Regions from separate parts of the Cytobacillus sp. EB106-05-05-XG126 genome, predicted to be linked through region 2. Evidence: riboswitches for the same ligand, from Rfam matches in the RefSeq annotation. Region 2 holds a riboswitch; the other holds the start of a gene.
What was found. A riboswitch is a leader RNA that binds a small molecule or an ion and turns the genes downstream of it on or off. The one in region 2 is predicted to bind cyclic di-GMP.

Region 1: linked by a shared signal. The riboswitch ahead of AC3WTL_RS13385 (methyl-accepting chemotaxis protein) and the one ahead of AC3WTL_RS14060 (hypothetical protein) in region 2 are both predicted to bind cyclic di-GMP.

What each region holds. Positions count from the first base shown of each region.
Region 1 is NZ_JBYTDU010000003.1:50,510-54,006, forward strand. Features, by position in the region: gene AC3WTL_RS13380 (alpha/beta hydrolase) at 292-1,818, opposite strand; cyclic di-GMP riboswitch class II at 1,985-2,068, shown strand; gene AC3WTL_RS13385 (methyl-accepting chemotaxis protein) at 2,130-3,059, shown strand; gene AC3WTL_RS13390 (leucine-rich repeat domain-containing protein) at 3,186-3,497, shown strand, end outside.
Region 2 is NZ_JBYTDU010000003.1:207,183-210,679, forward strand. Features, by position in the region: gene AC3WTL_RS14050 (leucine-rich repeat domain-containing protein) at 1-427, shown strand, start outside; gene AC3WTL_RS14055 (VanZ family protein) at 615-1,049, shown strand; cyclic di-GMP riboswitch class I at 1,375-1,460, shown strand; gene AC3WTL_RS14060 (hypothetical protein) at 1,752-2,423, shown strand; gene AC3WTL_RS14065 (penicillin-binding transpeptidase domain-containing protein) at 2,584-3,497, shown strand, end outside.

The DNA of each region.
Region 1 (3,497 bases), 160 kb from region 2:
GCCCAGAGCGATCTAATTTGTCCTCCAGCACAAACCCAAAGCAGGAAAGAACTGCTTATTAACCAAAAAACTCTTAAAAGCCCCAATCAAAAACGACTGGGGCAGCATATTTAGAAGATATTTTATCTAAAACTGCAACTAGATGCATTCATAAATATCGTTATGTGCGGATAGCCTCAATTTCTGTGCGGATAAGATTTTTTCTGTGCTTTTAACCCAAATTTCTGTGCGGATAGAAATTTTTCTGTGCGGAAGGCATTTGTCCAATTTCCGAACCACATCTCCGCCACTCTAACGAGGATCCCGTTCCAGCCCAGTTTTCAAATCAATGACCTTAACCGGGTTCTCCGGTGCATCAACCGTTTTGCTCGCAGGGGCCGCATTTCCGTTTTCCACCCAGTCAACTAGCAGGTCAAATGATTGATGAGCATAAGGCAGCAGAGGCTGAAGCTCTTGATCCGGATCGGTGCCGGGGTTCCAGACCAGGCTGTCGACATGGTTGCCGTTCTCAATCGTATACATCCGGTGAAGATCCTGCTTTCCGGCTTTCTTGACCAGCTTTTGATATCCCTTTGCATGGATCTCCGGGAAAATAAGTGAATCAAGGGAACCTGTAAAAGAAATAAGCGGCACATCAATATCGCCCGTATTGGCCACCGCCTTAATATTTTCTTTCACTTCCTTCGGCCGGGTCACATACTTATAATCTTCAAAAATAGGATCATAGGAACGATCTCTCACGCCATTAACGAAGTTCAGGTAATTGCTCCAATCCGTCCGGCCTGGTGCTTCCGGATCGAAATGGTCCCGATAGATATTCAGCGAGATAAACCAGTATACCTGATCATGGTAGGCCCACAGTTTTTCCGACCCTTTTGGCAAACCTGCTTTATATAGCTCTTTAACCGCTTTTTGCTGGTCTTTGCCGTTGCCGTACAAAGCTTCCTCAGCATTATTCACAACAGTGGTCAGGGAACTGATCAAGTTTTCTTTTTTCTCCGTCCAGAGAACACCTTCCCAATCGACTCCTCCATCAAAAAGCCGCGGTTCTCCGGTTTTCTCCGGGTCATCATTTTCAAGAGCATAACGCACGACGTATCCGCCATTGGAAATTCCCATCGCATATGTAGGAACCTTATGCTGTGCGGATACTAAATCGCTCGCCGGGTCAGAAGAATCGGCCGGATCGATCAGCCCATCCGAATGTGAGCTGGCTAAGTACTGCTGAGCGGCTTTCGTAACCTGGCGGAACCGCTGATGCCATTCTGCTACACTATCATCTTCATTAACCAAAGCATTTTTTACTTTTGCAAATGGATCATCCGAATCAGCCTCCCCCTGGGTGCCTTTATCGATCGCAGCAAAAGCATATCCTTTTTCCAATACATAATCGCTGAAAAGCAGATCGGTCGACGTTTCATTTCGTGTCGCCGGGATTCCCGAAACAACCAGCCGGCCATTCCAATGATCCGGAACCCTGATGACAAACTGGGCATCCTCAAAAACACCATTTACCTGAGTCCCTGTTACAGAAGCGGGCTTGTACATTTGATGCCATCCGGTTCCTTCCGCTGCATTTCCCCATAGATAAGGAGTCAGGCCGATATTGCCGTAAAGAGTTGCCTGCTGATATTGCAGGGGATTCTTTGTTGTGAGCCAGTTGGTGCCGGCGCCGTCAAAGTATTGTTCTGTTACTGTGTGCGCACCAGGTATGATCGCCTGGTTTTCCACAGCAGTTTGCTCCGCAAAACTACTTTCCGGAAAAAGCGAAAAGCTTAAAACAGAAGCCAAAGATAACGCAATCAGCTTATTTTTCAGATAAATCCATCCCTTCTTCATTATCTCTTACAGTTCTATTCTACTTTTACTAATTATGGGAATCATGGGTCTTAATGTTTAATTATAAGAATTTTCAGCATATAGGATAGCAGAGCATTTAAAATTGTGATACCAAACCGATACTAGTACTATAGACATATAAATAGAACAAGTTGGAAGCAATGAGAATTCAAGGTAATTTGGGCGCTTGAATGAATTCGAGCTAGTAGCGCAACCGGCCAGCACTTACAGGGGAACAGTTCTTTTGTAAGGATATGTTCTGACAAACTTTTTTTGAAAAGAGGAAGAGCATGCTTACAACGTATCAGCCTAATCATGTTAAAAGCACACAGGTCCTAGAAAAAGAAGCTGTTTTGGCTGCAATTGAAAATTCTCTGGCGATGATTGAATTTGATGGGAATGGGAAAGTGCTCTGGGCAAATGAAAATTTTGCCCGCACTGTGAAATATCGGGCAGAAGAGATGCCAAATATGCAGCATAAGCAATTTTGCACCCCAGAATTTGCCGCCAGCAGGGAATACCAGGAGCTTTGGAGAAATCTGCGCAAAGGCAAAAGCTTTCAGGAAAAAATCCAGCGTGTGACCAAACAGGGAAACCTTATTTGGCTCGAGGCTACATACACACCGGTCTTCGGGAATGACGGCAAGGTCGCTGGTGTCGTGAAGATTGCAACAGATATAACAGAACGGGAAACGAATACAGCACAGGTGGCATACCAGCTTCAGGAAATGTCAGAAGCCCTTAGTGAAAAAGCAAAAGCTGGAATTGAGAGAAGTGAAGAGGCCGCTCAGGCAATAGGCAAGCTCGTTCATGAGTCCAAAGGAAACCTGGAAATCCTCCATTCTCTAAAATCACAGGCACAATCCATCGGAAGCATCGTAAAAACGATCCGGGAAATAGCGGCGCAAACCAACCTGCTCGCCTTAAATGCAGCCATAGAAGCCGCGCGTGCAGGCGAGCATGGCAGAGGCTTCAACGTCGTTGCCGGAGAAGTGCGAAAGCTCGCAAACCGGGTGCAGGACTCTATTCAGGAAGTCAACGCCCATATTGAAGGAATATCAACTGAAATCAACAAAATTAGTGACGCTACCCTGCAATCGCAGTCAGGCATCTCTGAAAATCAGGTTCTTAATGAACAGGCGGTATCCGCATTTAAAGATATCGGGGAAGCAGCAAAAAAGCTGGATGAGCAGGCGAAAGGTTTTAAGGGTATTTTATAGGAAAACGTATAAAACGTTATGATGGGGCGGCTTTTATAGCAGCTCTTTTTTTGTTGATAGGAAAAATGGATGGCGGCGGAGAAATTCTATAGTATGCAGTAAGTTAAATGAAAAAGAGGTATCCATATGCCATTTTATTATGAAGGGAATGTATATATCCGCAGGAGTGAAACTGGAGAGAAGGTAATCTTTGAAAATCCGGCCGCTATTAATGAGAGTGTGGAATATATCAATAAACATAGCATTAAACATGTGGGTGTGTCAGATTTTGATTCTCCAGATGTTTATTTTTTGAATGAATGCCCGGGCATTGAACATTTGGATGTTTTTAATTCTTTTATAAAAGACCTGAGCGGCATTTATAGCTTAAGGGACCTAAGGATTCTATCGATAAATGAAACAACCACTAAAAATGTTTTTAAAATAGGAGAACTTAAG
Region 2 (3,497 bases):
TGAGTATATGGATTCCCTGGATTCTGAAAGCAGCAGCTATCTTTTTGAAGAATTATTACCCGATACGAGCTATCGCATCATGGTTGAAGCTCTGAATGATGAAGGAATGGTTATTGCTCAGGCATCCGAAAATGTAGTTACAGATCGTGAAGAACAGCCTGGAGAAGACCCTGGAGAAGACCCTGAAGAGGATGGAGATTCTGATAATACCCCTGTTCCAGGAAAAACGCCAGCTTCAGGCGGCAAGTCAGATCCAAACCTAGCTGATAAAGTGAAAACTGCTGCAGGTAAAGAAAAGAAAGCAGCAAGTGGAAGTAAGCTGCCTAATACTGCAACGAACCATTATAATTTATTAGCCATGGGTCTACTGACATTGCTGGCAGCTTCAATATTATTTATTTACACTCAGAGAAGAATAAAAGTATAAGAATTTACCGCAAAGCCCTGTGAAGAGGATCGTCTTCGCAGGGCTTTTGTTATTCAAACATGGCAGCTGAAAAATAGCAAAAGACGGGCTTTGCCCGTCTTTTGTACTTACCTATACTATTAAAGTTCCAATTCTGTATACAACCCCTCGCGAAGGCAAGAATGTATGGAAGGAGGAGGTGGGGAGATTGATCAGATATGTTTTTTTATTATTTTGGTGTACGGTTATTTTCATAAGTACTTGCTCAGCGAGTTTAGAGAACTTTTTAGAGCATGGGATTCTTCATTTTAACTGGAACGGTAATCCATCTTTTGCCGATCTGTTCCATGCGATGCCTGAAAGCCCATCTTTGGCATTCCTGCTTCGAAAGCTGGGGCATGCTTTTGTCTTCTTTATTCTAACGGTTGTGCTATTTTCGCTGAAGGGAAATTTGCTTTATTCTGGCGTATCAGCTTTTTCTTTTGCAGTCACAACTGAAATTCTTCAGCTTTTTTTTGCAAGAGATGGAAGAGTATTTGATGTGGCTTTTGATTCTTTCGGGATTGTTCTTGCCCTGATTCTAGCGGCAGTTATCCACTTGTCTATGAAAAGGGCAGAGACGCTTCATTACTTAGATGAATAGCTTTTTGCGCCGGTAATTTAAAACTTTTATATAAGTGCTGCCTTCCTTGCTTTTAAAAAACTTTATTCCCACCAGCTTTAAAGGGGTATAAATTTCTTTCATATGTACTAATGGCATGTTAATCAGCTCCCGTAATTTTTGATATTAACCCTATTATACCTTAATAACGAACGAAATTGTTCATTATGTTATCGGGAAAAACCGACAAAATTTTTGATTTAAGGTTTAAAGTTCTTTGAGGTGGGTATTAGAGTTTTGTTGCCTAAATTTTCGAACTTTTTGCGAGTGACAAATAATGTCTAAAACAAACAAAAAGGCAGCCGATAATACTAAAGGGCAAAATTACTGAAAGGTAATGACGCAAAGCTAAAGGGGCCTCTATCTCGATGGTAAGGCCAGCCAGCTGCCATCAAATGTAAAGGAGCTAATTTTTTGATGTCAAAGTCTATGTGGATTACACCCGAGGAAATTAAAAGAAAAAAAAGGATAAAGAAAAAGGTGCTTTATGTGTCCTTACTGTTCTTTACCGTTCTTCTTAGTGCAATGGTCACCATCTTAGCCAGCAAAGTATAATACATAGCAAACAGCCATCCTTTTTGGGGCGGCTGTTTTTCATTGTTTTCAAATGATCTCTCTCATTAATGGAATTGGCCCTTCATATATTTTATATAGCGCCATGAACTGATGAATGGGGGAGAAGTTTTGGAGAATGATAGCAGCAGAAAGATTTTGGGAAGTATTTGGTTTTGGATTGCTGTGGCAGGTGTTGTTATGCTTTGTGGAGTATTCTACTTTATTGGCTCTTATACAGCGAAAGTTGATTTACATGGCAAAAAGGCTAGTCTTGATGAATTGGTGAAAGAGATTGAAGAGCGGGAAGTCTTATTAGGAGAGTTAAAAAACAAGTCGGAAAGCCATACAAAAGAAGTGGCAGATATTCAAGAAGAGCTTCAGGAGATGGAGAAGGAAAAGAATGACGCCCTTCAAATTATAGAAAATAAAAGCCGCGCAGAAGAAGAAATGAAAGAGCTGCAAAAGCAAGTGGAAAAGAGCAGTAAAGAGTTGAGGGACTTAACTGAAGAAATCAAAACGAAAAAAGCAGAGCTGGCTGCTGCTGAAGGTAAAATCGTTGAAAAGAAACAAGAGCCCAAAGTTCTGTCTGCCGGTTTCTTCACTGTTGGCAAGGATTTGCCAGTGGGACGTTATAAAGTGGTTGCTCAAAGCGGCTTCGGGAATTTTTTCGTTAATAGCGGTTCTAAAGTTAATATCATTCTTGGTGATTCCGAGATTGGGGTAATCGAATACGTATTTTACGCTGATGAAGGTGATGAAATCGAACTTACGTTAGCTGCCAAATTTATACCAGTGGAATGATAGATAGGAGAGGGTGTGCCCAGATTTGTTATCTGGGTTTTTTTATTGCTTCATTTTCATTGTAATTAAAAATCAATCAAACGTTTGATTGAAAAACTGGTACCATTTCAGTGGTAACAAAAGCGGAGAAAATGGTAATATGTTGGAAGGAGGGATTTGCATGAAAAGGGTGTTTTTTCTATTTATTTCTTTATTCATTTTGGCCTTCTTGGGTGGATGCAATAAGGAAATTAAGCCGCAGGACCGCTTTAAACAGTATGTGGAGCATTGGAACAAACAGGAGTTTGAGAAGATGTATGAGTTCCTGTCTGTTGACGCCAAAAAATCCATCAGTAAAAAAGAGTATGTTAATCGTTACGAAAAAGTGTACAAGGATTTGGAAATCAGCAATTTAAAGGTTACATATAAACCAGATATGGAGAAGGAGTATAAGAAAGAAGAAAAGGCAGCTCTTCCATTCTCGGCAAGCATGGATAGTGCTGCTGGAAAGATTGAATTCACTCATGATGCCAATCTAGTGAAAGAGGAGAAAGAGGATGAGGAAAATTGGTTTGTAGCCTGGGATACGACATATATTTTCCCGGAGCTGGGACCAGAAGATAAAATTACTTACTCTGCTGTGCCTTCGCAAAGAGGCGATATTGTGGACCGGACGGGAGATCCGCTTGCCCTAAATGGAACTCTTTACGAGATCGGGGTCGTTCCTGAGCAGATGGAAGGCCAAAAGGAGCAAACCATTAAAGGGCTATCAGAGGCACTGGATATTTCAGAGGAGCAGATTAATAAAACTCTAAATGCCAGCTGGGTGCAGCCAGGTTACTTTGTGCCTTTAAAGAAGGTATCTCCTGATGATAAAGATACGCTTGATAAGGTATTTGCCCTGAAAGGTGTATTGAAGCAGGATGTAAAAGGCAGAATTTATCCATTTGGAGAGGCATCCGCCCATTTGATCGGCTATGTAGGGCCAATCAGCGCTGATGAACTGAAAAAGCAGGAGGGAAAAGGCTATTCCAGCACTGACCTTATCGGTAAGAGAGGGCTCGAACAGGTTCTTGAAGAACGTTTGAAAGGTAC